4 regions of the Paenibacillus sp. JNU01 genome follow, and region 1 is predicted to be linked to each of the others. Evidence: predicted binding sites of a transcription regulator. Region 1 holds the regulator's gene; each other region holds the start of a gene.
The links. The regulator Rex, encoded in region 1, represses fermentation and respiration genes when NADH is low (regulators of the CRP and FNR family bind a similar motif). The targets are predictions, from matches to a motif close to TTGTGAAATATTTCACAA.
Positions count from the first base shown of each region.

Region 2: the regulator Rex is predicted to act here: its motif matches at 3,169-3,186, upstream of adhE (bifunctional acetaldehyde-CoA/alcohol dehydrogenase).
Region 3: the regulator Rex is predicted to act here: its motif matches at 2,389-2,406, upstream of nirB (nitrite reductase large subunit NirB).
Region 4: the regulator Rex is predicted to act here: its motif matches at 4,750-4,767, upstream of NLBNIHML_RS01975 (cytochrome ubiquinol oxidase subunit I).

Region 1 covers NZ_CP169723.1:1,432,813-1,441,018, forward strand. The annotation lists gene NLBNIHML_RS05975 (DUF5590 domain-containing protein) at 18-548, opposite strand; gene NLBNIHML_RS05980 (amidohydrolase) at 588-1,892, opposite strand; gene NLBNIHML_RS05985 (redox-sensing transcriptional repressor Rex) at 1,879-2,532, opposite strand; gene dinG (ATP-dependent DNA helicase DinG) at 2,752-5,613, opposite strand; gene NLBNIHML_RS05995 (tetratricopeptide repeat protein) at 5,756-6,403, opposite strand; gene panD (aspartate 1-decarboxylase) at 6,497-6,880, opposite strand; gene panC (pantoate--beta-alanine ligase) at 6,873-7,769, opposite strand; gene panB (3-methyl-2-oxobutanoate hydroxymethyltransferase) at 7,766-8,206, opposite strand, start outside.
Region 2 covers NZ_CP169723.1:1,662,342-1,670,547, reverse strand. The annotation lists gene NLBNIHML_RS07135 (winged helix-turn-helix transcriptional regulator) at 1-196, shown strand, start outside; gene NLBNIHML_RS07130 (hypothetical protein) at 391-1,122, shown strand; gene NLBNIHML_RS07125 (hypothetical protein) at 1,320-2,033, shown strand; gene NLBNIHML_RS07120 (Crp/Fnr family transcriptional regulator) at 2,120-2,836, opposite strand; gene adhE (bifunctional acetaldehyde-CoA/alcohol dehydrogenase) at 3,267-5,879, shown strand; gene pflB (formate C-acetyltransferase) at 6,757-8,206, shown strand, end outside.
Region 3 covers NZ_CP169723.1:2,025,093-2,033,298, forward strand. The annotation lists gene NLBNIHML_RS08775 (M42 family metallopeptidase) at 1-766, shown strand, start outside; gene NLBNIHML_RS08780 (hypothetical protein) at 946-1,269, shown strand; gene NLBNIHML_RS08785 (metal-dependent hydrolase) at 1,512-2,219, opposite strand; gene nirB (nitrite reductase large subunit NirB) at 2,496-4,925, shown strand; gene nirD (nitrite reductase small subunit NirD) at 4,984-5,310, shown strand; gene NLBNIHML_RS08800 (formate/nitrite transporter family protein) at 5,360-6,142, shown strand; gene NLBNIHML_RS08805 (YfbR-like 5'-deoxynucleotidase) at 6,387-7,016, shown strand; gene NLBNIHML_RS08810 (response regulator transcription factor) at 7,017-7,826, opposite strand; gene NLBNIHML_RS08815 (cache domain-containing sensor histidine kinase) at 7,829-8,206, opposite strand, start outside.
Region 4 covers NZ_CP169723.1:486,700-494,905, reverse strand. The annotation lists gene cydC (thiol reductant ABC exporter subunit CydC) at 1-405, opposite strand, end outside; gene cydD (thiol reductant ABC exporter subunit CydD) at 402-2,189, opposite strand; gene NLBNIHML_RS01980 (cytochrome d ubiquinol oxidase subunit II) at 2,243-3,256, opposite strand; gene NLBNIHML_RS01975 (cytochrome ubiquinol oxidase subunit I) at 3,256-4,620, opposite strand; gene NLBNIHML_RS01970 (MFS transporter) at 5,055-6,437, opposite strand; gene NLBNIHML_RS01965 (LysR family transcriptional regulator) at 6,547-7,422, shown strand; gene NLBNIHML_RS01960 (GNAT family N-acetyltransferase) at 7,453-8,019, shown strand; gene NLBNIHML_RS01955 (hypothetical protein) at 8,107-8,206, opposite strand, start outside.

The DNA of each region.
Region 1 (8,206 bases):
AAGTTACTCTATTTGTTCTAGCTGTTCGGGAGTGTGTAAACCAAGTCTACCTGTTCTCCATTGCTAAAACGATAAAACCGATAGTGGTTATGCGTACCGTCTTTATAATACACTTGCCACACATATATTCCATTCACAACTCCGGGCATGATTCGTTTAATCTCACCGGCTGGAACTTCGGAACTAAAGCGATTGCGTATCTGTGCTTCGGACATGCCATTCTGCAGCAGTTCACTGTGTATAGCGTTAGCACCTGTAGCAGGTTGATTATTTGCATCGAATTTAACCCAGACCATAACATCCTGGTTATCCTTGTTTTTGCCGAGCAGGGTCCAGTAGATGTTGTCAGAGCCTTCTTTATCACCCCAGATGTACTTACGCAATTCATCATAAGATGTAATGCCCAGTTGCTCCTGTGCTGCCTGTATGGCGAGCGCTTCTTCCTTACGCTGGTCCTGTGTGACATACACGTAATAACGCTGAAGTCCAAACAGAATCAGAACTAGTGCAAGCAGCGAAATCCATATCCACTTCTTTTTTTTCTTCAAAAGCCGAACTTCCTTTCCCTATGATGCTCCGCAATACAATTAACGAGCAAGCAAACCATCAAATGCCAATTGAGACTCACGCAAAATACGTTCTTCGTCCAGCGTCAGACATTCGCCATGTTTAACCACTTGTTTCCCATCTACCCATACGTGCTCCACATCTTTGGCAGAGGCTGAATAAATCGTATGCGAGATCAGGTCTGTATGTGGGTAGAAGTGTGCCTGTTCAATGTCCAGGGCGATGAAATCAGCCTTCATGCCTACCTGAAGCGCACCGGTATTGTTCAGGAAGATGGATTTAGCACCATATGAAGTTCCGAGTAGTAACGCTTCGCCCGCTGGCACGGCAGTCGGATCACCAGACACACCTTTGTGAATCAATGCAGCCAGTCTCATTTCTTCAAACATATCCAGGTTGTTGTTGCTTGCCGGTCCGTCGGTTCCAAGTGACACGGTAACTCCTGCTTTCAGTAATGCAGGTACCCGCGCAACACCGGAAGCGAGTTTCAGGTTACTTCCCGGGTTATGGGATACAGCCACATCATGGCGGGCCAAAATTTCAATCTCTTCATCATTCAGGTGCACCGCATGTGCTACCAGGGATGGACGGGAGAAAAAGCCCAGTTTCTCCAGATGTGCCACAGGACGCAGTCCATATTCTGTAACGTTCTGCTCCACTTCACGAAGCGTTTCCGACATATGTGTATGCAGAGGAAGGTTAAGATCATTTGCGACCTGTACAAGCTTCTCTATGTAGTCAGGAGGGCATGTATATGGTGCGTGTGGCGAGATTACGGTTGTGATGCGACCATCTGCCTGTCCATTCCACTCACGTGCAAACGCTGCCGACTCCTCCAGCTTCCGCAATTGCTCTTCTTCCGAGCACAGCCCGATTACACCACGTGCAAGTGCTGCTCTAACGCCGGATTGTTCCACAACTTTGGCAACCTGATCCATATGATCATACATGTCCAGGAAAGCTGTAGTTCCGCCTTTCAACATTTCAAGCACGGATAGCGAAGTTCCCCAATATACGTCTTGAGAAGTCATTTTTGCTTCCATCGGCCACATTTTTTCCTGCAACCATACTTGTAACGCAAGATCGTCCCCGTGTCCTCTAAGCAACGACATCGCTGCATGACCATGCGTATTGATCAGACCCGGCAGGAAGAACAATCCTTTTCCATCCACTTTGGTACAATTTTCGTCTCCATCCGGCAATGTCTCACCAATATGCACAATCTTGTCATTCTCGACAACCATGTATCCATGAACCACGTTCCATGTCGTGCCTTCATTAACGGCAAATTTGCCGTTGTGGATTACCCATCTATTTGTTGTCATCTTCCTCGTCGTCCTTTCCAGTCTCCAAGTAATAGGCCAAACTAAGCAGATCCGTTGTAAAGTCAGCATGGTGAATGCGGATATGTGGCGGTGTTTTTAGAATAGTTGGTGCAAAATTAAGAATCGCTTCGATTCCCGACTCAATAAGTTGATCGGCTACATTTTGAGCTTCCGTATCCGGAACTGTAATAATTCCGATGCGGATGTTATCTGTCTTAACCGCTTCCGTTAATTCATTCATTGGTTTTACCGTCAAACTGTTGATTTGACTACCAATCTTCGGTCCATATGCATCGAATACAGCAACAATCTTCATGTTGTCTTTCAGATATGCGTTGTAGTTGGACAAGGCCTGTCCCAGGTTACCAGCACCTACCAAAGCTACATTAATTTGCTGATCAATTTTGAGAATGTGACGAATTTTCTCGATCAAATAGGATACATCATACCCGATCCCTTTTCGACCAAAATCACCGAAGTAAGCCAGGTCTTTTCGAATTTGGGCCGGATTCAGATCCAGCCTCTGTCCAAGCTCTTGAGAAGAAACAGTAGCCACCTCACGCTGATGCAACTCGTTCAAATAGCGCAAGTATACAGGCAGACGTCGTACCACCGCTTCCGAAATTTTATCCGATTTCATTCTTGCTCCCCCTTACCAATGCCACGATAAAATAATAGATGAAAAGATGAGCATTCTGTATAAACTCAAAGATAGACGTGACATTTTATACAGAATGCTCTTTGTAATTTAGGTTATAAGTTCTTACGTGCAACTGCTTTAATCGGATACGGAAATATCTAATAAAGTTTAACGCCAAACGATAGTGTCATGCAATGATATAACGAACAAAGTTAACCATTATTCTTGTTCATTAAGAGGTTTTTCTAACCACTCGGTAATTCGGGGAACCATCTGCTCCGTGAGCATATGCTCCATTTTGGGACCAGGTAATGAATATAAAAAGAATTTGCCATAGTACGCTTCGATCACACGTGTATCATAAACAATGACAATACCTCTGTCCTTCGCTGTTCGCACCAATCGGCCAAATCCTTGCTTGAAACGAATGACCGCTTGCGGCACAGACAGTTTCATGAATGGATTTTTCTTTTGCTCCTGGAGCAATTCACTCTTGGCTTCAACCAACGGATGATTCGGCGGCTGGAAAGGCAGACGCACAATAGCGAGACAGGTCAGTGCTTCTCCCGGGATATCTACACCCTCCCAGAAGCTGCTTGTGCCCAAGAGTACCGTAGCTTTGGCATCCTGGAACCTGCGAGTCAACTTGGAGCGGCTTCCACTATCCACACCTTGACCCAACAACGAGATGTCGTTACCAGACAGTGCCTCCTTCAGCGGATCATAGACCTGTCGCAGCATCTTGTATGAAGTAAACAGAACCATCATGCGTCCACGCGTGGCAATTGCGGTCTCTGCGAGTGATTGCACCAGCATATTAACAAAGTGCGCATCACCCACACTGCCTTTCACACTTGGGAAATCACGCGGAATCACTAGAAGTGCCTGATCACGATAATTAAAAGGTGATGGCAGCATCGACGTTAAAAGCCGATTATTCTCAGAGGCTTCCTGTAAGCCAAGCTGCTCAATCATGAACTGGAATGACTTATCTACAGAGAGCGTAGCCGATGTAAGCACAACACTTTTCTTTTTATCAAAGAACAAATCCTTCAGTTGTGCACTGACATCGACAGGTACGGCGTACAGTTGAAGAGATTTACTGCGGAACTGACCGCTGGCTTCCATCCAGTACACCGTTTTGGCATCATCCATACGCATGAAGAATCGCAGATTCTCCTTCAATGTGGTCAGATCTTTCAGCAGTCCTGTAATGTCCGTAATCAGACTATCCGATTGATAATCATCCTGATCCTCTTTCACCTCAAGCAGCAATTTGTCCCCTTTGCGAACCAAATCGCCCAGAGTCACATAGATCTGGTTCTCCAGATCCTGCAACTCCTGCCATTTCGCAGGTTTCTGAGATGCCTTCAGGCGCAGGGAAAATTGCCCTGTCTCTCCCGGTGAAGCATCACTTCGTTCAGGCAAAAGACCGAACAGGGCATCGCTCATACGATCCCACAGTTCCTTAACCTCAACAGCTAGCGGGAACATCTGATCTACCATGGAGCCCCATTGCACCGAATTTTCATGCCCGGATAACTGCGAACGAAGCATAGGCAATTGTCCATTACGACTGTCTTTGAACAGACGGGTCAGGGTATGAACCAACGTGAAATATTTCATATGCATTCCAAGATGTTTACCCGCTACATCTTCCAGATGATGGGCCTCATCGATCACAAGACTCTCATAGGCTGGCAACAACTGATGTGCTGCTTTGACATCCGTAAACAATTTGGAGTGATTGGTTATTACGATATCAGACAACCCGGCCTCATGTTTGGCGCGATGATAGAAACATTTGCGGAACCATGGGCAGGATCTTCCCAGACAGGACTCGGATTCGCTCTGTACCGTCTCCCAGAAGTCGCCTCCGCGTCCGCTAAGGTTAAGCTCCTCATCATCTCCAGTTTCAGTCTGTGTGAGCCACACGATCATCTGAGCGGCTGTGAAATAATCCTCTTTGGGAGTGGCGAATTCACGTTTATTGATTTTGTGTTCAAATTTGCGCAGGCACAGGTAATGTCCACGTCCTTTGAAGACAGCAGCCTTAAACGGAAACGGAACCACTTGGGTCAGCATCGGAATATCTCGCTCTCTCAATTGCTCCTGCAAATTGATCGTATGCGTGCTGACCATGACTTTCTGTTCTTGTTTCACACTTTCGTATATCGCTGGCAGCAGATAACCCAGAGATTTACCGGTACCTGTTCCAGCTTCGATCAAGAGATGTTTCTCTTCATCCAGGGCTTGCCTTACACTGCTGAACATCTGGGTCTGGGCTTCACGCTCTTCGTAATGATCCAGCGTATCCTTCAGGTTCTCCCGAACCTGGTCCATAAACTGTTCGAAGCTTACACCATCGAGGGGGTTACCTTCCCGCTCATCACGTGGTGCACCAATATCGGTCCAATCACTTACATTAAGAGCAAGCTGCCGATAATAGGTATGTCCGTCCAGATCCTGAATCGGCTCTGCTTCCTTCTCACTGCGCATCCCGTCCAAGAACCAACCCAAGTCACTGTCTTCTGGTGCGAACAGGTCACTGAGCCGTTGAATCGTTATGAGCGGTAATTCCTTTAACTCATCCAGACACTTGAGCAGCACATAGGCTGTCGCCAGTGCGTCACTGTCGGCCTGGTGAGGGCGATCATGTTGAAATCCAAATTCAGAAGACACATAACCGAGTTGATAAGAACCCAGTGATGGGAACGTAATCTTCAGAAAATCAATGGTATCCAGAATACGGCCAGTGAACGGCAGATAACCGCAACGGTCAAGAGCATTCTGCAAAAAGTGAAAATCAAAAGCGACGTTGTGTCCAACAAGCACCACATCGTTAAGCAGCGGAACCATCTCCATCATCATCTCTTCGAGTGATGGAGCGTCCGCCACATCTTCATCGGTAATACCCGTTAGCCCCGAGATAAACGGGGGAATCGGGACACCAGGGTTCACATAAGAACTATATATTTGAGTTATGCTGAAGTCATGATCTATGATGGCAAGTCCGGCTTGTATAATCTCACCGTCGGACTGCGTGCCGGTTGTTTCGAAATCCAATACGGCAAATTTCATTGCAATATACGGTCCCTTCCATTCCAGTCTATGTTACAGCATAGCAAAAAAAAGGGGATTTGAAAATTAACTGACAAAAAAGCGGTGTCCCCGCCGCTATGCCAAAGGAGGGAACACCGTTTTTTTGTCGCCGAATTCCCGCTTAATGAAGGGTCGTCAGCTGATTAGCATATTGCAATTTTCCCCTGTTCAACCTGCAAGCTTCCATGTTGTACAGCGGTTCGGTCAATGTCGGGTCATACTGAAGGGCCTGTGCAAAGAGTGAACATGCAGCCTCCGGGTTCGCAAGCTTGGCTTGAATACAGCCCAGAGCGTTACATACAAGCCCTTTCAAGCGAGGTGAGCCCTTAAGATACATGATCTGCTGCAAATGTGTCCCGGCTTCAGCGATTTGTTCCAGATTCAGATATGCGAGTGCCAAGTAAAAACGAGTTAATGCACTCTCCGGATGGTCGGTCACAACCCGGGAGAACTGCAAGATCGCCTGCGGATACATCTGTAATTTGAAATACCCTTGTCCTCGACTGAAACATTCCAGATGGAGTTCAGGCAGAGCGGTGACAGCTTCCTGTTCCGGTTCAAGGGACGCAGGCTTATCCATCTCCCGTTCCCTCACCTGGCTCATCTTTTCTTCAAACATCAGCCATTCATCCAACATTCCGTCACTCATCCGCTTAAGCAAGTTCCACTTTTGCAGCAATTCTTGTTTGTTCAGACCTTCAGCGGAAGGATAGCTCTTGATAATTTCATCTAACATGTCGTTCATTTCTGCGAAAACATGCTGGAACATCGTTGCATCCCCACCCTTGAAAAAATGGATTAGTGCAGTGACCTGTACTCATTTTTTGCTTCAAGGGCCGATTTCATTCTCCTTACCAGTCGATTACATAATTGTTGCGTGAACTTCCTGCTTCATGGTTTGTACAGGTTTATTCTGTCCATCTACAAACACAACGGTTGGTTTGTGAGTATTTGCCTCTTCTTGCGACATCATGGCATAAGAAATGATAATGACGTTGTCTCCAGGCTGCACCAGACGAGCAGCTGCGCCGTTTAGACAGATGACCCCGCTTCCGCGCGGTCCTGGAATCACATAAGTTTCCAGACGTGCACCATTGTTGTTGTTCACAATCTGCACTTTCTCGTTTTCCATCAAGTCGGATGTTTCCATCAAGTCTTCATCTATGGTAATGCTACCCACATAGTTCAAGTTGGCTTCCGTTACCGTAGCCCGGTGAATTTTGGATTTCATGAGTGTTCTAAACATGGGACAGCACCTCCGATTTTTGCAACCTTATATTGTCAATCAATCTTGTTTTTCCGAATTTCACCGCAAGTGCAATGAGCAGATCGTCACGTCCTTGAACTTCTTCCTGATCTGCGAGCGGCTCCAGACTTGGAAAAGCCTGAATCTCAGCATAGTCGATCACTGCAAGCGATGAGGTTGCAATCTGCTCGCGCAGAATACGACGGATATCTGCGGCGTTCCTAGCTATCCCTGTATCTACAGCTTCCTGGGCTGTGCGCAGTGCTTTCGACAGAACTAATGCCTGTGTACGCTGCTCCGAGCTAAGATAGACATTACGTGAACTAAGAGCAAGACCATCCTCTTCGCGAACAATCGGACAGGGAACAATTTCTACAGGCATATTCAAATCATTCACCATCTGTTGAATAACCGCAACCTGCTGAGCGTCTTTCATACCAAAAAAAGCACGCTGTGGCTGTACGATGTTGAAAAGCTTCGATACTACCGTCGTTACTCCGTTAAAATGTCCTGGTCTGGAAGCGCCACATAAGCGCTCAGTCAATTTTGACACAGATACCGTTGTCTGCGTTGCCTGTGGATACATCTCTTCAACTGAGGGAATAAATACGATATCCACTCCTTGTGAGCGTGCTGTTTCCACATCTCTGGCTTCATCCCGCGGATAGCTGTCAAAGTCTTCATTAGGACCAAATTGAATTGGATTAACGAATATGCTTAATACCACGATATCGCTCTGTTGTCTGGCTGCTTGCATCAAGCTTGCATGACCTTGATGTAGATACCCCATTGTCGGTACCAGACCTACAACGGACGCATTGGATCGAATCGCTTGACGCTTCAAGCTTAGCTCCTGTCTTAACTCTGCGATTGTCCGTAATACTTTCATGAGTTACTTCCCACCTTTTCCTTGCGTTGTCCATACAATTGATCCAGAACACCATCCGCAGCATTAAATACATGCTCTTCGGCCGGGAACGAACGATCTTTAACTTCTTTCACGTAAGCTTCGATGCTGGTTCTGATTAATGTACCCACATCTCCATAGGTTTTGACAAAACGTTTTGGCGTATACGGGGAGGCGTATTGAACCACATCGTGGAATACCAGTACCTGTCCGTCACAGCCCCGTCCTGCACCAATCCCAATGGTAGGGATCGACAGTTCCTCCGAGATCGCCCGTGCAACTTCTTCCGTAACCAGTTCAAGCACGATGCCAAATGCACCAGCAGCTTCCAAGGCTTTGGCTTCGTCCATCAAACGTTTCGCATCCGCTGCATCCTTGCCCTGAATGCGATATCCACCAATTTGATTGACCGATTGAGG
Region 2 (8,206 bases), 230 kb from region 1:
CTCCAATCTGATTCCATCCATGAGTGATAAGATGTTATCCGAACGGATGAAAGATCTGGAGGGTGAAGGTATTCTGGTTCGTCACGTCTATCCTGAGACGCCGGTTCGTATTGAATATGAACTGACGGATAAAGGTAGAGCGCTCCAGCCTGTCATGAATCAAATTCAAGACTGGGCTGAGAAGTGGGTTGACTAACGTCTAAGCAACATCACCCACTTTCGTTGCATGAATGACTTAGACTCCTGATTTCTGTGGAAATCAGGGGTTTTTGTCTTAAAAATAACGTGGATCGGCGTTTTTCTCTTGGGCGTTGCACATGTTGTCATGAGTTGTAGTATAATCTATAGAAAATGGCCACAGACGGCCGGAGCGAAGGAGGCCCACTTGTCATGAGAGAAGAAAGCTTATCCCGTGAAGTACGCTACGGCAAGAAAGATATTGCAGAACTTGAGAGCGCATCCATTCAGGTCCATCTAATATACAAAAAAGCTGCAGAGTTATTTAAGCGCACAGCATACTCCCGTTCGGTTAAAGATGATCTAACCGAAGTGAATACACATTCTGTGAACAGCGATGGCCCGAGATTAGCTCCGGCTGTGCTGCAAAAATGGATTCAAACGTCCAGGGGCTGGAAGTGTATCGGATGTGAACTGAGACAACCTGATTTAACGATGTCTCAGATGGAAGAAACAATCGATGAAAAGCAGTTGCTTCTGGATATCGGAGAAGGTCGGTTGGTTCACGCAGAAATGCTGATTCAGGCGGTTGTCTGGTCTCAATATGAGAAGATTCGAATGTTTGCACCTTGGCTTGGGGATGACGCCTTCTATAGCGTTCAGGAACTGGATGTCATTGCCCGTTATATTGTGCCTACCTATTTCTCTGAACGGCCTTTGCATGAGCAAGGCAAGGTGTTCAAGATACATCAACAATATGGGCAGATTCCGTTATATCAGGAGTATGTAGACGCACCTTCATGTTGCGTGCAGGTGGACGGAGGATTGCTTGAAGGGCGATTGCTGACAGGTGTATATGTGTCTGAAGAACAGTTCTTCGGACTTAATCCATATCTGAAAGATGGAGATGGAGGACGGACATACATGCAGGCTAGTGTCCAGTAACAGAAGAACCAATGAAATCGAGAAAATGATTCAGATTGGAGAGCCTGTGTGCAGGCTCTCTTTCTTGTACAAGCCTTATTTGGAGAGGCACTCCCTTAAAAGTAACGGCTTTGACACTTTTTTTTGCTGAAGGTTGTGCCATAATAGAGGTTATGGACAACAGGGTGAATGATTTTACGCAGGGTGGTGTTACCTACATGATGAAGAAAATCCCCGGTTACATAGGTGTATGTTTGCTCTTACTGGCGATCTTGGCTGGTTGTAGTGAGACACAGCCTTCTGAACAGCCAATTGTCAAAGAGACAGAAACAGCGAATACGATTACAGTGGCTGTAGATGGCAGTACGTTTTTGCCTGATGCAACCAAGTCCATTAAGCGAGATTTTAGCGAAGGTTTGACACTCAAAAAGGCATTACTCAATAGCGGACTGGTTGATTTTACGGCAGATGGCAAACGGATTCAATCCGTTGGTGAAGTTTCTCTGGATTCTTCGCTTAGCTGGGCTGTCAAATTGAATGGCAAGGACATTGAACAGGAAGATTGGGACATGGAGCTTCATGCCAAAGATGAAGTGATCATTTACGTGAAAGCCGCTGACAGTGGGGGGGATGGCGTTGCATATCAGACAACGTTACTCAAGGTGAGCGGTGGAAACATTATGCCAACCCTCAATCGTCAATATGCCGGAGTCTACGTTCAAGAGTGTACCGTTCGCGATGTGTTGAAGTCCAGCGGAATTGTAAGAATGTCAGAGAATAACAAATTCGTCGTTTCGGTCGAGAATGTCACACCCCGCATGAATGAGCGGTGGGTCATTATGGTGAATGACAAAGAACTAATGGAAAATGGTTTGGACATGAAATTGAATCCACGTGATGCGGTGAAGCTTGAATTGACCAATGCATCCTAAGCATACCAAGAAGCCCAATCTCTATTTAGGAGAACTGGGCTTTTTTCATTAAAATTAAAGCAACATTCGATTAGCATAGTCAATTATTAAATACGACAGATCTCGTTCGGGCAAAGTTCACAGTGACAGATCCCTTGCAGCATCTTCAGATCTTTGATGACGATCATGCCATTGTCATATTCGATCGCATCTTTCTTGCGCAGATCGCTTAACATGCGGTTTACACTTTCACGGGTAGCTCCAATCATATTGGACAGGTCCGTGTGGGTAATTTTTTTATGAATAATGACATGCTCTCCATGAGGCTCACCATACGAATTCGACAATCGAATGAGGGTGGAGCAAAGCGCACCTGGTTTGCCATATAACATGAGATCCCGGAACTTCGTCTGTGTCAACCGGTGGTGGATGCCCATCCATTTCATAAAGTCGATCGCGAAGTCACAATGTTGGCAGATTAGCATCTCCAGGTCCTTATGCTCCAGTACACCGATCTCACTATCCTCCAGTACTTCCGCTGAGAAGGTGTGTTTCGAGCCAAAGAAGGGATCAGCCTGACCAATCATATCACCGGACTGATACATGTACATGATTAGTTCCTTGCCTTCATCCGTGGATTTGGTGATCTGGGCACGGCCCCGTTTCATATAATAAAGTTTGTCAGAGACGTCTCCTTCCCAGTACAGATGTGTACCTTCCGGATAGGTTCTATCTTTCATGGTAACCAGCAGATGGTTGAAATTCGCTTCCGAGAAACAGTTCGTATTGCCGCGTTTTTCCAGTACAGTTGTTAGTTCTAACATAAGTCTATCTCCCCTTTGTGTCCGTCGGATGGACTCCTGTAGCTTGCAGTAGCCTCCGAGGTTTGCCGCAAACCGTTGCCGTCCTGATCAGGGTCATCTCGGCCGGGAGGAAGGACGGTACAAATTGCGGTGGTTCAATTTTTAAGTTCAGTATATACCTAATCTTACCGTTTGAGGGGGAAGGAAAGGGGGCAAAAATGACGAAATTTCAAACATTGTGATTAAATTCACTTTTATTGGAGAGCATGATTTTTACAGCCCTATACTTTAAATAGGAAGTGAAAATGGTTGGATGAAGGACACTACAAAACTTAAATAAAATTTGTTATACTTTGTGAAAAAAATCACATAATTAAGTTTATGGTCATGTTACGATGTGAATGTAAAGAAGAGAGACAAACCAATACGAACCTTTAGGAGGATGAGGGAGATGGCTGTAAAGAACGAAGTCGCCCCAGCAAAAGAACCGACAGCAGGTCAGTATATTCAAACGTTAATCGACAAAGCGAATAAAGCACACGCCGCATTCATGAAGATGGATCAGATGCAGATTGACCGGATTGTGCAAGCGATGGCGCTTGCGGGTTTGGATAAACACATGATGCTCGCAAAGATGGCCGTAGAAGAAACAGGCCGCGGAGTATATGAGGATAAAATCACCAAAAATATATTTGCAACAGAATATGTGTACCACAGCATCAAGTATGACAAAACCGTAGGTGTAATTGAAGATAATGAGTATGAGAGCTTCCAGAAAATCGCGGAGCCGGTCGGTATTATTATGGGGATTACACCCGTCACGAATCCAACATCAACGACGATGTTTAAAGCACTGATCTCCATTAAGACGCGTAACCCGATCATTTTCGGTTTCCACCCATCTGCACAGAATTGTAGCCGCGAAGCTGCCAAAATCCTGCGCGATGCAGCGGTGAAGCATGGTGCTCCAGCGGATTGTATCCAATGGATTGATGATCCTTCCATGGATCGTACAAACGAACTGATGAATCACAATGATGTGGCTCTCATTCTGGCAACAGGCGGATCCGGCATGGTACGTGCAGCGTACAGCTGTGGTAAACCCGCACTGGGCGTAGGACCGGGTAACGTTCCTTGCTTTATCGAGAAAAGCGCGGATATCAATCAGGCAGTGACGGATTTGATCCTGTCCAAGTCCTTCGACAACGGTATGATCTGTGCTTCCGAGCAAGCGGTCATCATTGAAGAACCGATCTTTGATCAAGTGAAGAAAAAAATGATCGCGAATGGCTGTTACTTTGTTAACAAAGATGAAGCAGCAAAATTGACAGCAGGTGCAATTAACGCCGAGAAATGTGCAGTGAATCCGGCGATTGTGGGTCAATCTGCGGTGAGCATTGCGAAGTTGTGCGGTATTGAAGTTCCTGCAGGCACCAAAATTCTTGTAGCCGAGATTGAAGGGGTAGGTACCAAATTCCCATTGTCGGCAGAGAAATTAAGTCCGGTACTGGCTTGTTACAAAGTTAAAACGGCAGCAGAGGGAATTGAACGTGCAGCAGAAGTGGTTGCTTTTGGCGGTATGGGGCACTCCTCGGTGATCCACTCCACGAATGAAGAAGTGATTGGCAAATTCGCAGATCGTCTGCAAACTGGACGGATCATTGTGAATTCACCATCTACACATGGTGCCATCGGGGATATCTACAACACGAATATGCCATCATTGACACTGGGATGCGGATCATATGGACGTAACTCGACTTCTTCCAACGTAACCGCTGTGAACTTAATCAATGTGAAAAGGGTGGCTCGCCGTACCGTGAATATGCAATGGTTCAAAGTGCCGAACAAAGTCTACTTCGAAAAAGGGGCAACGCAGTATCTTGCCAAAATGCCTGACATCACACGTGTGGCGATTATTACGGATGCCATGATGGTGAAACTGGGATATGTTGAAAAGGTAGAACATTATCTGCGTCAACGCCAAATGCCAGTAGCAATCGAAGTATTCTCCGATGTAGAGCCAGATCCATCCACAACAACGGTAGATCGTGGAACCGAAATGATGCGCCGCTTCCAGCCAGACTGCATTATCGCACTCGGCGGGGGATCACCGATGGATGCTGCGAAAGCCATGTGGTTGTTCTATGAATATCCGGACACGGACTTTAACGATCTGAAACAAAAATTCATGGATATCCGCAAACGGATCTACAAATATCCACGTCTCGGCGTAAAAGCGAAATTTGTAGCGATTCCAACGACATCCGGTACAGGTTCTGAAGTAACATCGTTCGCGGTTATCACAGATAAAAATCAAGGGAATACTAAATATCCATTGGCCGACTATGAGCTGACACCAGACGTAGCGATTGTCGATCCGGAATTCGTATACTCTCTGCCTAGAACAGCCGTTGCAGATACAGGTATGGACGTACTGACTCATGCGATTGAAGCTTATGTGTCTGTCATGGCGAATGATTACACGGATGGCCTTGCGATCAAAGCGATTCAACTGGTATTCCAATACCTGGAGCAATCGGCACTGCAAGGTGATAAACTGGCACGTGAGAAAATGCATAATGCCTCCACCATTGCCGGTATGGCTTTTGCCAACGCATTCCTGGGCATTAACCACAGCTTGGCGCACAAATGGGGCGGTCAGTACCACACCGCACACGGACGCACCAATGCAATTCTGATGCCACACGTTATTCGTTACAACGCGAAAAAACCGACCAAATTTGCATCGTTCCCGAAATATTCGCACTTTGTAGCGGATGAGCGGTATGCCGAAATTGCCCGGATTCTGGGACTGCCTGCACGTACGACAGAAGAAGGCGTAACCAGTCTGATCAATGCCATTCGCAAACTGAACAAAACATTGGGCATTGAAGAATCGTTCCAAGAAATCGGATTTGATGCTAAAGACTTCGAAGCACATGTAGATTATCTGGCAGACCGTGCCTTTGAAGACCAATGCACAACCGCCAATCCGAAGTTGCCGCTGGTAACTGAACTGGCTGATGTATACCGCAACGCTTTCTACGGAAAGTTTGAATAACAAATCTAGAACGAAGCGTGCCTTACGGCAAAAAAAGATCAGGGTTCCCCGAGAGGGGAGCCCCGATTGCCGTCTTTATAGAGGTTACACGAAGTTAAGTGAGCAAGTGAGACACTAACACGATGACGAACAGAGCAGAACGGGCAGAAAAACAGAAAAGCGAAGCATCTGTTTTTCAGGAGTATTTTAAGATTTGGTTTGCACTGAGCATAGAGGAGCAAAAGGGTTTTATAGAGGTTACACTGAATCCGTGATGTGGCGGTTTGAACTATTCCCTTTACACAACAACAGAGGGGCAGAACAAACCTAAAAAGCGAAGCATGCGTCTTTAAAATAAAATTTGAACTTTGTTGTTTTATCAGTTGAACTACACATGTACACGATAACGGAGAGGAGAGAAAAAACCTGAAGAAGCGGAGCGTTCGCCTTTATCAACGGATTTTCACCTTTGAAAAAGTGATCAAAAAATCCGAGGATAACAGCGATCGGAAGGTTGTTCTCTACTTGCAGTGGCCAGTGTACGGCACCTAATGTTCATTCGCTTTTTCAGTAAATTTAAATAGTGAGCAGCGATTGGAAGGTTGTTCTGCCCGCGCAGTGGCTAAGTGTGAATCTAAAGGGGGTTCAATGGGACACAGCGCAGGTGGAGTGAGTTAGTTCACTGACTTTGTGACAAAAATCACAGATGATGAAAGCCTCAAGACGTATACTGAAAATGTAAGAAAAACATTCATTCCGCGGTTCCGGTTCCCAAGTAGAGAGAACATGATCCGGTTTATGTGAAACAATTCACATTAATCGCGGCTCTGGGCACACAATGCTACGAATGAAGCAAGATGTTATGTGTCCAGAAATCCAAATTAGTGGAGGGATTAAGATGTCGGTGATTGAAAAAGATGTCAAACAACAAACAGGCTGGAGAAACTTTACCAAAGGAACATGGACCAAATCCGTAGATGTGAATGATTTTCTGGCACACAACTTGACTCCGTATTACGGTGATGAAGCATTCCTAGCAGGTGCAACCCAGAATACCAAAGAATTGTGGGAGATCGTATCTGATCTGACCAAAAAAGAACGGGATAACGGCGGAGTACTTGATGTTGATGTGAACACACCAGCGACAATTGTTTCTCATCAACCAGGTTATCTGGATCAGTCCAAAGAGCAGATTGTCGGTGTTCAGACCGATGCTCCATTCAGACGTTCCATTCAACCAACAGGCGGAATCCGGATGATGATTGATGCATGTGAAGCATATGGCTTCGAATTGCCTCAAGGGCTCATTGATATATTTACAAACATTCGCAAAACACATAACCAGGGTGTATTCGATGCTTATACTTCCGATATGCGTGCAGCGCGTAAAGCAGGGATTATTACAGGTCTGCCAGATGCTTACGGCCGTGGCCGGATCATCGGTGACTATCGTCGTGTAGCTTTGTACGGGGTAGACTTCCTGATTCGTAACAAAAAAGGTGAATTGAACGCACTCGAAGTTGATGTTATTGATGAAGATGTCATTCGACTGCGGGAAGAATTGTCTGAGCAGATTCGTGCATTGCAAGAATTGAAACAATTGGGTGATATGCACGGGTTCGATATTTCCTTGCCAGCGACTACTGCAAAAGAAGCGTTCCAATGGTTGTACTTCGGTTACCTCGCTGCCATCAAAGAGCAGAACGGTGCTGCGATGTCTCTGGGACGTGTATCTTCTTTCCTGGATATCTACATTGAACGTGACCTGCAAGAAGGCATTCTGTCCGAAGAACAGGCTCAGGAATTGGTGGACCATTTCGTAATGAAACTGCGGATTGTCAAATTCCTGCGTACACCGGATTACAACGAACTGTTCAGTGGAGATCCAACGTGGGTAACGGAGTCCATCGGTGGTATGTCTGTAAATGGTGAAACACGCGTAACCAAAAACAGCTTCCGTTTCCTGCATACCCTGCACAACTTGGGTCCTGCACCAGAACCGAACCTGACTGTACTATGGTCCACGAAGCTTCCAGAAGCTTTCAAAGATTATTGCAGCAAAGTATCCATTGAAACCAGTTCAATCCAGTATGAAAATGATGACCTGATGCGTCCGATCTACGGTGACGATTACGGTATTGCTTGCTGTGTATCGGCGATGAAGATCGGGAAACAAATGCAATTCTTCGGCGCTCGTGCCAACTTGGCAAAAGCTCTCCTGTATGCGATCAACGGTGGTCGTGACGAGAAATCCGGAGCACAGGTTGGACCGGAGTATCCTGCCATTACCAGTGAAGTGCTGGATTACAATGAAGTCATGAAACGCTTCAAACCAATGATGGAGTGGC
Region 3 (8,206 bases), 590 kb from region 1:
CATCACACCTGATCGTCGGATTACCGGAGTTGTAGGTTCCACACCTACACACTTGCTGGACGAGTCCCAGCGGAACAAACCTGTTGATTTGAATTCCATGTATCTCGATATTGGAGCAGACAACCGTGCCGAAGCAGAATCCTGGGGCATTCATCCAGGGATGCAGATTGTGCCAATCTGTGAATTCACGCCGATGGCGAACCCGAAAAAAATCATGGCCAAAGCGTGGGATAATCGTTACGGCGTAGGTCTTGCACTTGAACTGGTTGAAGCGTTACACAAGGAAAAACTGCCAAACACACTTTATGCTGGTGCAACGGTTCAGGAAGAACTGGGGCTTCGCGGTGCACGTACGGCGGCCAATCTGATTCAGCCTGATATCTTCTTCGCGCTTGACTGTAGCGCGGCGAATGATATGACAGGTGACAAACAGTCATTTGGACATATCGGAGAAGGAGCATTACTTCGTATTTTTGACCCGGGTATGTTCACTCATCGCGGAATGGTGGAATATGTTCAAGATACGGCTTCATCGAATCAGATCAAAATGCAGTATTTCATCTCACCAGGCGGTACTGATGCAGGTCAAGTTCACCTGAGCGGCATCGGTGTGCCCTCAACAGTGATAGGGATCTGTGCACGTTATATCCATACCTCTTCTTCAATCATTCATACGGATGACTACGATGCGGCCAAAGAATTGATTGTAAAACTCGTTAAAGGTCTTGATCGGACAACGATGAATACCATTATTGATAACGCGTAGTTCAGTTACATGGAAAACACTTAAATAATTATGCCTGAAAGAGATGTCCCGTCAGACCGGGATGTCTCTTTTTTTGTTTAATCAACTAGATTAATAGGTCGAACATTATGGAGAATGCCACATAAGATATACGATAATGGAAGATCAATAACCAAACACCAACCAGTGGGGGACCTGTTATGGCAGTGGGAAGAAACGGAAAATCGAATAAAGGTTCTAACAAAAAACCAAACGCTGCTAATACCCTCCTTAATGGAAACCTCAAGGGAAAAAATCTCGAATTGATTGTAGCAGCGCTATTGGTGAGCGGAAAGTTGAGAGTGGATGCTGTCACGTTGTTTCGTGAGGCTACATTGGTTGTGGAATTGGTTGGTCAATATAAAACACTTCGAAAGGTCACACCCTCCAATTCAGACAAACTGGTACAATTCCTGGATGAAACCGGCGGCGATATGACGCTGAATGATGTTATACAGGCATTTCAACAGAGAATCAATTCCTAATCGCCAAGAAATGAGGTGGACATCATGTCCGAGTTTGACGGAACCGGGTTTGCCGAACTGTTAATTGTGCTTATTCTTGTTGTTTTATTTGTTTATGGCTCTACTGACATCGGAACACTCACTGGCTCACCTACTTCAACCTGATCTTATTGTAAGTCCTAACAGTAAAAATCGCAGCATCTGGAGAAAATGAACACATCAAAATGCCAATCCGATTCACCGGACTGGCATTTTATGTATCATTACAGAAATAATGGCGAGAACGCAAACCACGCCAAAATAAGGGTAAGCACAATGCAGACATTCTCTACAACGGCTCCATGTTTGGTTCCTGTGCTCATCAGATTGGCTCGTATGCGCCACTTGAGCGGTGGTAACGGACGAATGCCACGATTGGTTAATGAATCGGCCAACAGGTGCATGGCATACGCCGTACCTCCTGCTACCCAGATTTCCGGCCCCTGCTGTTGCGAGGTGCTGTAAAGTAAACCAGCCCAGACCGCAGTTCCATACAAGGTATGCGTCAACCCCCTATGCGTTAGTGTGGTGCACAGCATAAGCAGGCTGCCTGCAATCAGATTCCACGGAGCAAATGCGTGGCCGTAGAACACCAGGCCGAGTCCAATGGTGAACATCAACACTTTGCGAAGAGAACGCGAAGGCAGGAATGACACGAGTGCAATGAGAATTGCAAGCAGCAGGTTCCATGGTTTGGCATGAACATAGAAGTACACAAACACAGCTGTCGGCAAAAGAACGGTCTGTAACAGCCTGATGAGACTGTTAGGCAAGGCTCTCGATACCAGCAGCGAATTCGGCTCATCGATGTCAGGCAATAACGAACCAATCAGAGCAACCGTAACTGCGGGTGCAGTCACCGGCATACCAGCCAATTGAAGTACAGATAGCGAAACGCCTGTCCCGATAATCAGGTGGGATCTTCCCATCATGATGCAAAAACGTCCTTTCGAAGAAATAGGGAACATACATAGCCCACTTTTGATAGTACAACGAAACCAAAACAAGAACAATAGTTCGTATTTCTTATTTATATAAAAATAAATATCACTTTCTGTGATGGGGCTCACACTATTAAATTTATGACTCTTCTATCTTTATTAGTGAATTAAATCACATAAATTATCGTCAACACCTTGTATAATTTCAAATATAAACCACTAAAATTGCAGGTAATGTACAGCGTCTATTCAAGGAGGCATACACACATGAACGGAAAAAAAGAGAAACTCGTTATCATTGGTAACGGTATGGCAGGAATCAGTACCGTCGAACAAATTTTGAAATTAACTACGCGATTTGATATTACCGTTTTTGGCACAGAGCCCTATCCTAACTACAACCGCATTATGTTGTCATATGTACTGGAAGGCAGTAAAACACTGGATGACATCGTGCTGAATGATCTCCACTGGTATGAAGATTATGGTATTACACTCCATACTGGAACAACTGTAGCCCGAATTGATTCGGATACACTTGAGGTCATTACGGAGGATGGAACTCGCTTTCCTTATGACAAAATTATCATTGCAACAGGCTCCAACTCCTTCATTCTCCCCGTACCGGGGCATGACAAAGAAGGTGTCGTTGGTTTCCGTGATATCGCCGATTGTAACGTCATGCTCGACGCTGCTAAACAGTACAAACGAGCGGCCGTGATCGGGGGCGGACTGCTGGGTCTTGAAGCGGCCAAAGGTCTGGTACAACTTGGCATGGAGGTTACCGTAGTACATCTGATGGAAGATCTGATGGAGCGTCAGCTTGATCCGCAAGCTTCAGCCATGTTAAAGGCAGAATTGGAGCGTCAGGGTATCCGGTTCAAAATGGGCGCACAGACTTCCGAACTGCTTGGCGGTGAACGGGTTGAAGGCATTCGTTTTGCCGATGATTCCGTACTGAATGTTGACTTCGTGGTCATGGCTGTAGGGATCAAACCGAATACAGCTGTAGCCCGTGAAAGCGGTATGGAAGTGAACCGGGGTATTGTTGTGAATGACTACATGCAGACTTCCCTTGAGAATGTCTATTCGGTTGGGGAATGTACAGAGCACCGAGGGGTATGCTACGGCCTCGTTGCCCCATTGTTCGAGCAAGGCATGATTCTCGCGAAACATATCTGCGGTGTGGAGACCGCTCCGTATGAAGGCTCTGTAGTATCAACGAAATTGAAAATTTCGGGTGTGGACGTCTTTTCAACTGGTGAATTCATCGACAGTCCGGAGCACACCGTCATTTCGCATAAAGACGACTGGAAACGGACCTACAAAAAAATTCTGCTCCGCGATAATAAAATGGTTGGTGCTGTTCTATTCGGTGACATTACGGATTCTGCCGAATTGCAGAAGTTAATCAAACATCAGACTGAAATGACTGAAGAACTGTATAGCTCACTCATGGGTACAGGTTGCGGCGGTCATAAGAAAACAACCTCTGTTGAAACGATGCCGGAAGACGAAATCGTCTGCGGATGTAACGGGGTCACTAAAGGAACGATTGTTGATGTCATTACCAACCAGGGCCTCACTACTGTAGATGAAATCAAAGCCTGTACGGGTGCAACACGCTCTTGCGGTGGATGTAAGCCGGTTGTGGAACAGATTCTGCAATATGTGCTTGGAGACAGCTTCAGCAGTGGAGCCAAACAGGGCATATGCGGATGTACTTCCATGGGACGGGATGAGATTGTAGCCGAGATTCGTGCAAAAGGATTACAAACGACCAAAGAAGTCATGAATGTACTCGGATGGAGTCAGCCTGAAGGTTGTTCCAAATGTCGCCCGGCAATCAACTATTATCTTGGCATGATTGCACCGGACACGCATGAAGACGAGAAGGAATCACGCTTTGTTAACGAACGCATGAACGCCAATATTCAAAAGGATGGAACGTATACGGTCGTACCGCGGATGTATGGCGGGGTGACTACACCAGAGGATCTCAAACGCATTGCTGACGTTTCAGTCAAATATGATGTGAAAGCAGTCAAAGTTACCGGCGGCCAGCGCCTCGACTTGATTGGTGTCAAAAAAGAAGACCTGACCAAAGTTTGGGCTGAACTCGATATGCCATCAGGTTATGCATACGCCAAATCGCTGCGCACAGTCAAAACATGTGTCGGCTCCCAATTCTGCCGATTCGGTACACAGGATTCCATGGCCATGGGCGCTCGCATCGAACGTAAATTTGAACGCCTCGATCTGCCAGCCAAGTTTAAATATGCCGTCAACGGTTGTCCACGGAACTGTGCAGAGGCATGTACCAAAGATATCGGTATTGTTGGTAACGACGGCGGCTGGGAAATATTCATCGGCGGTAACGGCGGTATTAAAGCAAGACTGGCTGATTCCCTGTGCAAAGTGAAAACGGATGAAGAGTTGATTGAACTGTGCGGAGCTATCATGCAATATTACCGCGAAACAGGTAACTATCTGGAACGGACTTCGGAGTGGGTGGAACGCATGGGTCTGGAGCATATTCGTTCGGTTGTCGTCGATAATCTCGAAGAACGTAAAGCATTGATGGAGCGGATTGAATTCGCACTTGAACATGTCGAAGAACCTTGGCAAAAAGCGATTCGCAATGAGGAAGGCCAAAGCAAAATGTTCCACGGCATCGAAGTATCGGCTCGTCCATAAGCAATCCCGCATGATCAACACGATCAGAACGTTAAATAGATAAAAGGAGTGGTTTAAGATGACGACAAAACAATCAGCCACCTACTTCCCTGCCGGAGTAGTTGAAGAATTCCTGCCGCGAATCGGAAGAGTCGTTGAGATTCAGAACCGTCAGCTTGCTGTCTTTCGTGCATCGGATGGTACCATCTTCGCTGCGGATAATCACAACCCCCACCCCAAAGGTGGTCCACTGGCAGAAGGCATCGTGTCAGGACATTATCTGTACGATCCGCTGTATGATTGGAAAATCGACCTCACTACAGGTGTTGTGCAAGCACCGGACAATGGTCAAGTGCAGATGTATCCGGTGAAGGTAGAGAACGGCCAGGTCTGGATTGAGATATAGTTCCATTGAAACGTTCATAGATTGATGCAAAATAATGGGGGAAACCGTGATGTATACACCAAGTGTTGAGGGAATTATTGAAGCTGCAGTTAAAAAAAGGGATCAGATGAACTCCAACCTTTCACGCTACATGGTTGCCGCCTTAATGGCGGGTGCCTATGTAGGACTTGGCATCGTGCTGATCTTCAGTATCGGTGCTCCGCTCCTTGCAGCACAGTCACCACTGCAAACCATGTTGATGGGCATGTCCTTCGGACTCGCGCTCACGCTGGTTATCTTTGCCGGATCGGAACTATTTACAGGCAACAACATGTTTTTCACCATGAGCACACTCGCGGGCCGGACCACAGTTAAAGATACACTGAAAAACTGGGGACTCGTCTTCCTCGGCAACTTGTTAGGTGCGATCCTGCTCAGCCTGCTTATTGTAGGCAGCGGCCTGTTCAAAACTGCTGCGCCCGAACATCTGTTATTCGTCGCTTCAGCCAAAAAGATGGCCGCTCCCGTATCGGAGTTGTTCTTCCGCGGCATTCTCTGTAACTGGCTGGTCTGTCTGGCGATCTGGATGGCTGCTCGCACCAAAGAGGATATCGCCAAAATTGCGCTTATCTGGTGGTGTCTGTACGCCTTTATTGCAAGTGGGTATGAGCACAGTGTGGCCAATATGACTTTGCTTTCCCTGTCCTGGCTGTTGCCAAACCACCCGGATACCATTACACTGGCAGGCTGGTTCCACAACATGATTCCGGTAACGCTTGGTAATATCATCGGCGGCGCCCTCTTTGTCGGAATGGCTTACTGGTATACTTCACCGGTACGTAAAAAATCATAATTCTTCATTCAACTGCCACGATGGACGCCGAACTTACGTTCAGTCACATCGTGGCTTTTAAGGTTTATCATAAGCTGCGTACTCTCTCGTATGGTTCCCCTTTCATGCTCTCGTCCTTCTATAAAATAATTAAAACTGCATTTTACCTTCGTCGCTATCCGCTTTAATCCACAGTTGACATAACTGGTGTATAGTCGATGGATACTCGCACTTATACTCAATCAAGCAAAGGATGATCGCTTATATGGGAATTCATACGTACTTCAGGTCTTTGAATGATCTTGAACGTATTATTCGTACACCTGGCAAATTCAAATTCGAAGAACACAGCGTCTCCGCTCATTCCTGGAAAGTCGTACAATACGCCAAAACACTTGCAGATATTGAGGAGCAGCATGGCGTCACCGTGGATTGGAAGAAGTTATACGAAATTACGAGCAGTCATGATTATGGCGAAATCTTCATCGGTGATATCAAAACACCCGTCAAACATTATTCACTGGAGCTGCGTTCGATGCTGCAAAAGGTGGAAGAAGGCATGGTTGAACATTTTATCAATGAAAATATTCCTGAAGAGTTCCAGCCTATTTTCCGCAGACAGCTGCGTGAGGGCAAAGACCAATCGGTCGAAGGACTGATTCTGGAAGTCGCAGACAAGATGGATCAGGTATACGAAGCTTTTGCCGAACTCCAACGTGGAAATACGGAGAAAGAATTTATCGTCATGTACCGTTATGCCTTGGTCAAAATCAAAAATATCGACCTCCACTGTGTGCAATATTTCCTGAAACTGATTCTCCCCGACATGATTGAAGAAGGTATTCGCTCCCCGTTTGATATTCGTAAAATAACCGAAGAAGCTCTGGCTCAGTAATCAGCTCAAGTCAACATGGTTCTCTTCATCCATGGACAGGGCTTTTTTTCGTTCCTGCAATTGCAGTCGGTACTCGCTAGGGTACATGCCAGTTTTGTTTTTGAAAATCCTGCTGAAATAATGGGAATCACTATACCCTACCGCTCCACCAATCGTCTTGATATCCATATTCTCATGGGTGACAAGCATACGTTTCGCTTCATTGATTCGCAGACCTGTCATATATTTCAGCGGAGTCTCCCCCGTTACTTTCTTAAAACACTTTCCTAGATAGTCCACACTAAAATGCATCTGTCCCGCCATGTCCTGAAGTGTAATCTCATGCATATAATTCTGCTTCAAATACAGCTTAACAGCCTCTGCGATATCCTCCGGCTTCACCTGCTCATCCAGCACGGCACTGACATGGGCAAGCGAATCCACAGCGCTCCCAAGCTTCAATTCCATCGCATCCAGCAGTGAACGAAGTTGTTCTTCGGACAATGGCTTGAGGAGATAATCCTCCACCTTGTAGCTGATCGCCTGCCGGGCATATTCAAACTCATGATATCCACTCAGAATGACTATTTTCACATGTGGATAAGCAAAGTACAGATGTTTGGCGAGTTCCAATCCATTCATCACGGGCATCTGTATATCCGTTATAACCAGATCAGGTACGGAATGTTCAATGAGCTGTAAAGCTTCCTGACCATTCCTCGCTTCACCAATCACCTCGAACCGGGTGTCCAGCTCTCTGAATTTGCGCGAGACATTCCGGCGAATCAGGGCTTCATCTTCCACAATAATCGTTCTATATTTGATTGTCATGGTTAGCCATGCTCCTTTCCAATGGAACCACCTATTGTAATCTGGACACCGCCGGAAGGCTTGTTCGTAATCTGCATGTAGGCTGCCGGGCCATACCATAATTTCAATCGGACCCATATATTCTTAAGTCCCATTCCGTTAATTTCGAGTTCCGGCATACGCTCCCACTCCTGTGACTGTTCGATGTACTGCATGATCTTGGCAAGTGCCTCAGGTTCCATGCCAGGCCCGTTGTCTTCCACATGGATCTGCCAGGTCTGCTGTACTGCATCCATATCCCCAGTAATATTCAGTTGCCATGGAGGGGTATCACCCAGTCCATATTTTATGGCATTTTCCAGTAGTGGTTGTACCATCAGCATCGGAACCTGAATATGCTG
Region 4 (8,206 bases), 950 kb from region 1:
ATAGGCGACACGCAAAAAGTAATTTTGCAAGCTCTCCACATCACCCACGATCCGCGCAAGCAGATCTCCGCTTCGGTTTTTGTTCATGATACCCGGTGTCACCGGGATCAGTTTGGCAAAAAAGGATGTCCGCAAACGGCTGAGCATGGAGAACGTCGCCCTATGAGAATACAAGCGTTCTGCGTAACGACTCGCCGCCCGAAGGAAACCGAGCAGTTTGACCATCGAGGTAAGTACGATTAAGGTGTATAGCGGTGGCGCAAATACCGTTTGCGAAATCATGTATCCACTCGCGGAAAAGAGCGCTACCCCTGCTATGCCAGCGATAAATCCGCCCAAAATGGAAAGCAAGATATCCTTGCGCTCCTGAATCATCGCTTTTGACAGAATCGTCAGCTCATTCATGCTAACCCTCCTTTCCGTTGTACATCCACCATCTCCGCATATTGAGGCAGGCGCACCAGAAGCGCTTCATGATGTCCTGAATCCACCAACACCCCATTATCCATAAACAAAATGTTGTCTGCATGTTGAATCGTATATAAACGGTGTGCCACCGTAATCATCGTCGCTGTTTTGGCTAATGACGCAATGGACTGTTGCAGTACCCGTTCGGTGTGAAGATCCAGTCCTACTGTGGGTTCATCGAACAAAATAACGGCTGGTTTCTTCAGAAAAGCTCGTGCCAAGGCAAGTCGCTGCTTTTCCCCACCAGATAACCCCCGACCACCCTCACCAACAAACGTATCCAATCCCTGCTCCAACTGAGCGACAACGCCAGCAAGTCCTGCTTCCTCTGCCGCCTGCTCTATTTCAGCTCTGGAGACGTTTCGACCTGCTCCAATCGCTATATTTTCAGCAAAGGTACCTGCAAAAATATACGGATGCTGTGTAATGTAGCTAACTTGCTCAAACCATGCAGTTTCATCATGTTGCGAAAGCTCCATTCCGTTAACCAGAACCGCTCCCGAATCTGGTTTCAACAAACCGGCAATGAGATGCAGCAGCGTTGTTTTACCGGAGCCGCTTTTGCCTACAATGGCAATCTGTTCTCCCGGTCCAATCGAGAGCTGTCCTGTCTCAAGTCCAAAGGAATCCGGTGTGTACCGGAAACGAACGTGGTCCAGTTCAATGGTTGGTGGCATCAGAGTCAACTCGGCACGACTTGTGCGTAACTTGTCCTGCTGCACCCTTAAATCGTTTGTATCACCGATATGTGTATCCTTCTCGGCTTTCTCATCTATGGTAGGCTTACTTGCGCCACTCGTCTCCTCAAGCATCTCTTCCACCTTACGAATGGCCCCCATACTGGTTCGCCCGCTGTGAAAAGCCGTTCCTGTATTCTTCAATAGACTGTAAAACTCAGGGACGAGCAACAACACAAGAAAGGCCGTGTGGAAGCTCATCGATTTGAACACGAGTAACTGTATAGCCAGTTCGAGCGCAACGATACCGATGCTTAACATTACGATCGATTCCAGCATAAACGTATTTGTAAAGGCAATCTTCAAAATGCCCATCGTGGCATCCCGATAACCCAGACTGCTGCGTTCAATCTCCTGCTGCTGACGTTTAGCCCGTCCGAATATTTTCAACGTAACCAGCCCTTGAAGCGAATCCAGAAATGTACCTGAAAACTCGGCTAGCTGCGCGTATTTCTCTTCGGATTTGTTCTTTGTCTTGAGTCCCACCAAAATCATGAACAGCGGGATAAACGGAGCTGTAAACAGCATAATGTAGCCTGTGTTGGCGTGCTGGGTAAACGTAACGATCAGAATCAGTATCGGAATCATTGCAGCTTCCATCATACGCGGCATGTACTGACTGAAATAGCTGTCAGCTTCATCCACAGCATCCAGAGCAACGCTGACCTTTCCTCCCGTCTGTCCACGAAGGGTTGAAGGCATGGAAGCGCGGGTAAGGTTCTGCAACACAGAAGCTCGCATATTTGTCTTGGCACGTGCTGCCATATGCAATCCCACTTTCCCGTTGCCGTACGTCAACAGTGTGCGCACAGCCATTACTGCCAGCAATAGCCCAAGCAGCAGCATCACCGATGAGAAGGAAGCTTTCTCTACAAAAATCCGTTGGACTGCTTCAGCCACCAATGCCGCCTGACTTATAATAGTCACACCAAGCGCCAGCGAAATGATCGCAAGGAGCAGCCTGTTTGTTCGTTGTAACGACATTTGCTGCGAGATCAGATTGGATTTGGCTTTTCTCTTCACAGAAAGCTCCTCCTTTATTTTTTCCCTTTCACATAATCCGCATCAAACAGGAACAGTTTGAAGACCAGAATAAGAGAAGGAATTAACAGGCACAGCCCACCGATAAACACAACCACTAGCGCAAAACCCATTGCTGGCGGTGTGGCACTGCTCTGAATCGTGATATATGGATCAAGAATATAAGGATACTGCCCAATGCCGTAAGCGAAAAAGGCTGTGAAAAATTGCAGCATAATGAAAATAAAAGCTAATCCGTAACGGCGACCGTTATATAACAGCCACATGGCAATCATGAAAAATGCAACGGATAGCGCCAGCAGCCACCATAAATCCATCATGTTTTGAAAATGACGCTCATTGTGTTGACCCAAATAGATAAATGCAGTCAGCGCGAGAATAATGGTCGGTGTACTCCAGAACAGAGCATAGTTACGCATCAGTTTTAATGCCGCATGATCCTCTGCCCGAGAAGCGTAAAATGTAAGAAATGATCCGCTAATGAACAATACGGATACGATGGCGAGTCCAACGATGCTCCACGATAACGGATTGGTGAACAGCGCCCAATAATCCAGGGAAACCGTCTCCCCCTGCTTTAGAATAAAGCCACCTTCAGACAGTGTCAGTGCCACTGACAACGATGCCGGGATAAGCAAACCCGTAGCTCCGTATAAAAACAAATATATAATGTTATTTTTGGAACCGTAATTCTCAAAAGCATAAAACGACCCCCGAATAGCAAGCAGAATGACGGCAATACTTCCCGGGACAAGCAGCGCGGAGCCATAATAATAAGCGGTATCCGGGAAAAACCCGACGATGCCAATATAGAAAAAGACAAAAAATACGTTGGTGATCTCCCACACCGGTGATAGATACCGGGAAATCAGCCGATTAATCAGATGATCCTGCTTGGTCAGGCGTGCATAAAAGGCGAAAAAACCTGCTCCAAAATCAATCGAAGCTACAATAAGATAGCCATACAAGAACAGCCAGAGTACCGATATACCAATTAATTCATAACTCATCAGGCCTGCTCCCCTCCCTTGGCTGATTGATCATGCTTCTCTTTCAACCATTTCTCCATCTCAAGCTCAGCAGGATTGTTATTGAACAAACGTCTCAGCACGAGCACACAGATGACGCCAAGCACGATGTACAGAAGCAAGAAGACGAAAAATAAAATTCGTACACTCGGTGACGAAGTGGCGGCCTCTTCTACGCGCATATAACCTCGGATGATCCAGGGCTGCCGCCCGATCTCTGCATAGAACCAGCCCATCTCAACGGCCAGAAATGCAAGCGGTGCACTGAGTGCAACCATGCGTAGCATCCACTTGTTAAACTGGTTGCGTTTCTTCCAGAACACAAACAGGAAATACAGAGAAGAGATCGCAAGCAGTGCGAAACCGATTCCAGCCATCAGATCAAACAAGTAATGCACAAGTAACGGCGGATGCTCATCGGGTGGAAATTCATTCAGCCCGGTTACCTCGGCGTTAAAGTTTCCAAAGGCAAGAAAGCTGAGCACTTTCGGCAAATGGAGAGCACCTATGATTTCATGCTCAGCATTCAGCCATCCTAATAAGATCAGATCCGCGCCGCTTTCCGTCTCGAAATGCCACTCGGCAGCCGCGAGCTTCTCCGGTTGATGCTCAGCCAAAAACTTGGCAGATACATCTCCGGCTAAGGAGTTTAATAAGCTGAAGACCAGAACAACGGCCATCATGAGGTTCAGGCCCTTTTTGTGGTAGGCTGACACCCCTTTTCTCAGCATCGCCAAGGCTGCAATTCCAGCTAACAGAGCAGCTCCTGTCAAATAGGCCGAGCTTAATACATGAAATACTTTGGAGAACGTCGCCGCATTCAGCATTGCTTGTACAGGATTCACTGCCAAGAATTGACCTGCTTCCATGACAAAGCCTTCAGGCTGGTTCATGAATCCATTTACTGTCGTGATAAAGACAGCAGACATCCCTGCCCCGGCAACAACTGGTATAGTCAGCAACCAGTGGATATAAGGATTTTTGAACCGATCCCACGTGTACAAATAAATGCCCAAGAAGATCGCTTCAAAAAAGAACGCGAATACTTCCATAAATAGTGGCAGTGCAATAACATTCCCGGCCAATTTCATGAAATTCGGCCACACCAGTGCCAATTGCAGCGATATCGCTGTACCTGTCACCACACCAACCGCCACAGATATGACAAATCCTCTGGACCACCTCTTTGCCATAAGTATGTAATGGTGATCCTTCTTCCGAATACCGATGAACTCTGCAATAGCAATCATCAAAGGTACACCAACACCAAGCGTTGCAAAAATAACGTGGAATCCGAGTGTCAAACCAGTCACCAGTCTGCTCCATAACACCGTATCAATAGCCATTCTTTATGTTGCCTCCTTTCAAAATCTGTTGATTTTTAGTGATAAATATTTGCTTATGATCAGGTCTGCTACTCACTGGTTGCATTTAATATCAGATTAGGACGTTCCTGTAATTCGTGTGTTTAGGATAAGAGAAAATTTTCACAAAGTACGCTACAACGATATGTTGCCACATGTACTTTGCGATTACTCCTGTTGATTCCTGATATTAAATGCATAGAAAATGCTATGCGAGACCTAATAATCAAAATTATTATATCTTTATTTTTACCTAATTCAATCAACGTCACGTCTTCTACCCTAAACGTTCAAGAAAGGATCAACTCTTTCTGACAACTTGGTGAAAAACAAAAAATACACCCAATAGAGCTATTGATTCATTGGGTGTAAACGTGGTATTGCACGTGGATTCACTATTTTATTTGCTTGCTTATTTACTCTGGACTCACCGCATCTGCCTCGCGGCGTACGCTCATGATGATCAGTGATGCAGCTAATACCGTAAGGATAATTCCAAGCGTCTGAAATCCTGTCACATTGAATGTATCCCCCATAACGATACCAATCAATAACGATGATATGATGGTCCCCAGGTAGCGTGATGTATTAAAAATCCCCGATGAAACACCTATCATTTCTTTGGGTGTGCTTTTGAACAGAGCTGCTTGCATGCCAACCGCGTTTAGACCGTTACTTATGCCAAATAAAGCCAAGGCAACAATGACAACAAAGATTGGAGAAGTTTCATTCATGAATACGATGAGTACAGAGCCAATGGTCATTAACCAAGCTGATACGATTAAAGCTGGCCGTGATCCCGATCTGTCAATCCAGCGCCCTGCGATCGGAGCAATAATGACTGAACATAATCCCAAAGCCAGCATGCTCATTCCTGTATGAACTTCGTTGAGATGACGTACCTGCTTCAAATACGTTGGAACTCCAAAAAAAAGTGCGTAAAACAGGATGTTCACCAGCATGTATTGTACATTCACCCAAGTCATCTCGGGATATATGGCAAACGTTCGCAGAGGGATGAATGGTTTGGCTGCTTTTAATTCATGCCGGATGAACATGACAAGTGTAATTAACCCGATCCCTCCTGTCAGCAGATGCCATTTAGAAATATCTCCTGTAGAATTTACTGACAGTAATCCGATGAGCAGAGTCACCAAAGCTACCATAAACATCAGGATGCCTGATGCATCAATTAATGCAAGCCATTGCCGAACCGACATGTGACTAGAGATCGATGGAGAAGACTCGTCCTTCGGAATTGTTTTCCAGGCGAACGCAAAGCTTGCCATGACAAATGGAATATTAACGATGAATATGCTGTGCCAGTCCCACCAATGTATCAATACTCCACCAATAAATGGCCCGATGGCAGCTGCTCCGGAGAGGAATATCGCCAAAGTAGACAATGCGGTGGCTTGCTTGTCAGTCACATTAATTCTTACAATCGCCATTCCGACGGCTACCATCATGCTTGTGCCAATCGATTGAACGATCCGGAATACGATGAGCCACGAAAAGCTCGAAGACCACGGAGCAAGCATGGACGATACAAAAACAATAACAAGACCCGTGAGAAAGATCTTCCTGCGGCCGAACAAATCGCTACACTTGCCCATGACGGGTTGAGCAACAGCACTGGCAATGTAAAATGATAAAATGATCCACGAAACAGCTGTAAAACCAAGTTGGTACACTTGTTGTAGCCTGGAGATTGCCACCGAAATCATGGAGGAATTCAACGGATTCAACATAATTCCGAGTCCCACAGCCAACATCAATCCTTTATTTCGAACGTTCATCAGTGCATCACTCCTTCTTCTGCTGTCATCTTACTTGAAAGTATTCATTTATTCCAACGCATTGTATGTTATGATTTGATGAACTAGAAGGAATGAAGGAATGGTGCAAATGGAGCTTCTTCAACTAAAATATTTCCTGACGGTGGCCCGATGCGAACATGTTACGGAAGCTGCGGGAAAGCTGCATGTTACGCAATCCTCTCTGAGCAAAACGATACAACGATTAGAGGATGACCTGGGAGTCCCCTTATTTGATCGAATCGGGAGAAAGCTGCGACTAAACGACTTTGGAAGAACATTTCTTCAGCGAACTGAAAAAGCCCTATTTGAATTGGAACAAGGAAAGCGGGAAATCGCTGACCTCTCCAACAAAGATCAGGGTATACTGCAATTGGCGGTAACTACGGCAAGTACTTTGCCAGGTATACTACGAGAATTTCGCAAAAATCAACCGGACATTCAGTTTCATGTACAAATGGTTTCGTTAGAAAACATGTCCAGGCTTCTATATCGGGGCGAGGTAGATTTTGGTCTCTCCTCCCCTCCGATGCAAGGTGACGACATCGAATGTCAGATACTTTATGACGATCCGATCGTAGTCGCTGTTCCTATGGGTCATCGATATGCAGAACGAAGCAGCATTCAACTAGCCGAGCTTAAGGACGAGTCGTTTGTTGGGGTAAAACAAGGCTATGGTGTTCGTGATATGGTAGATTCTACATGTCAATCCGCTGGTTTTGTACCGAAGTATGTGTATGAAGGTGATGAGCCTGCACGATTAACAGCCCTTGTTGAAGCGGAGATCGGTCTTGCATTTATACCAAGCACAGCCAGAAACCCGCATGAACGCATTAGATATCTTCAGGTAGAGGAACATAGACTCGTTCGGGAAATCGCTCTACTTTCACATAAAAACAGGTATATTTCAAAAGCCGCTTTAGAGTTTCGCAGCGTGGTTATGGAGTATTTCAATGCTATGCCATGAATAAAAATTCAATCCAAAGGAGATGTCATTTTGAAATTAAAAGCAGAAAAATTTGATCATATTTCAGAGACAGAACGATTAGTCATCAGACCATTACAGAAAAACGATTATGAGAATTGGTTAAATGAATTTGAAAAACGCTTGCCCTCCCAGCACCGCCATGATAAAGGGAAAATGGATATGAGTGAATGTACACTGGATTGGTTTCATGATCTGGTGGATCGACACCAGGAGTTAGCGCGTACAGATGCCGTTTATGTATTTGGTATCTTTAGAAAGGAAGATGGCACACATCTGGGTATGGTTGATATTGCGACCTTGGCAAGAGATGATTTTCAATGGGGAAGCTTCGGATATACGCTCCATAATCAGTATTGGCGAAAAGGGTATGGCAAGGAAGCTGTGAATGCAGCTCTTCATATTGCATTTGAACATCTGAAATTCCACCGTATAGAAGCCCATATCAATCTGGATAATACCCCTTCTGTGAAGTTAGCTGAAAGCGTGGGTATGGAATTTGAATGTGTCCGTAAAGGTTTCATACACGAAAATGATGAGTGGACCGATCATTTGGTGTATTACAAAAATTTTAATTAAACAACTCCTCCGATAATCTAAAGAGCGAACAAAGCACTTTCGTGCCCTGTTCGCTCTTCTTCATTCAATCGTATCTCCGTGTTCTCCTTACTCGCCCAAGCTGTTCCAGAAGGATTGAAACGCGCCTTTTTCAACTTCGAGAAATGCAGGAACATTACCGTAACGAACCAAACCTTCACCGAACAGA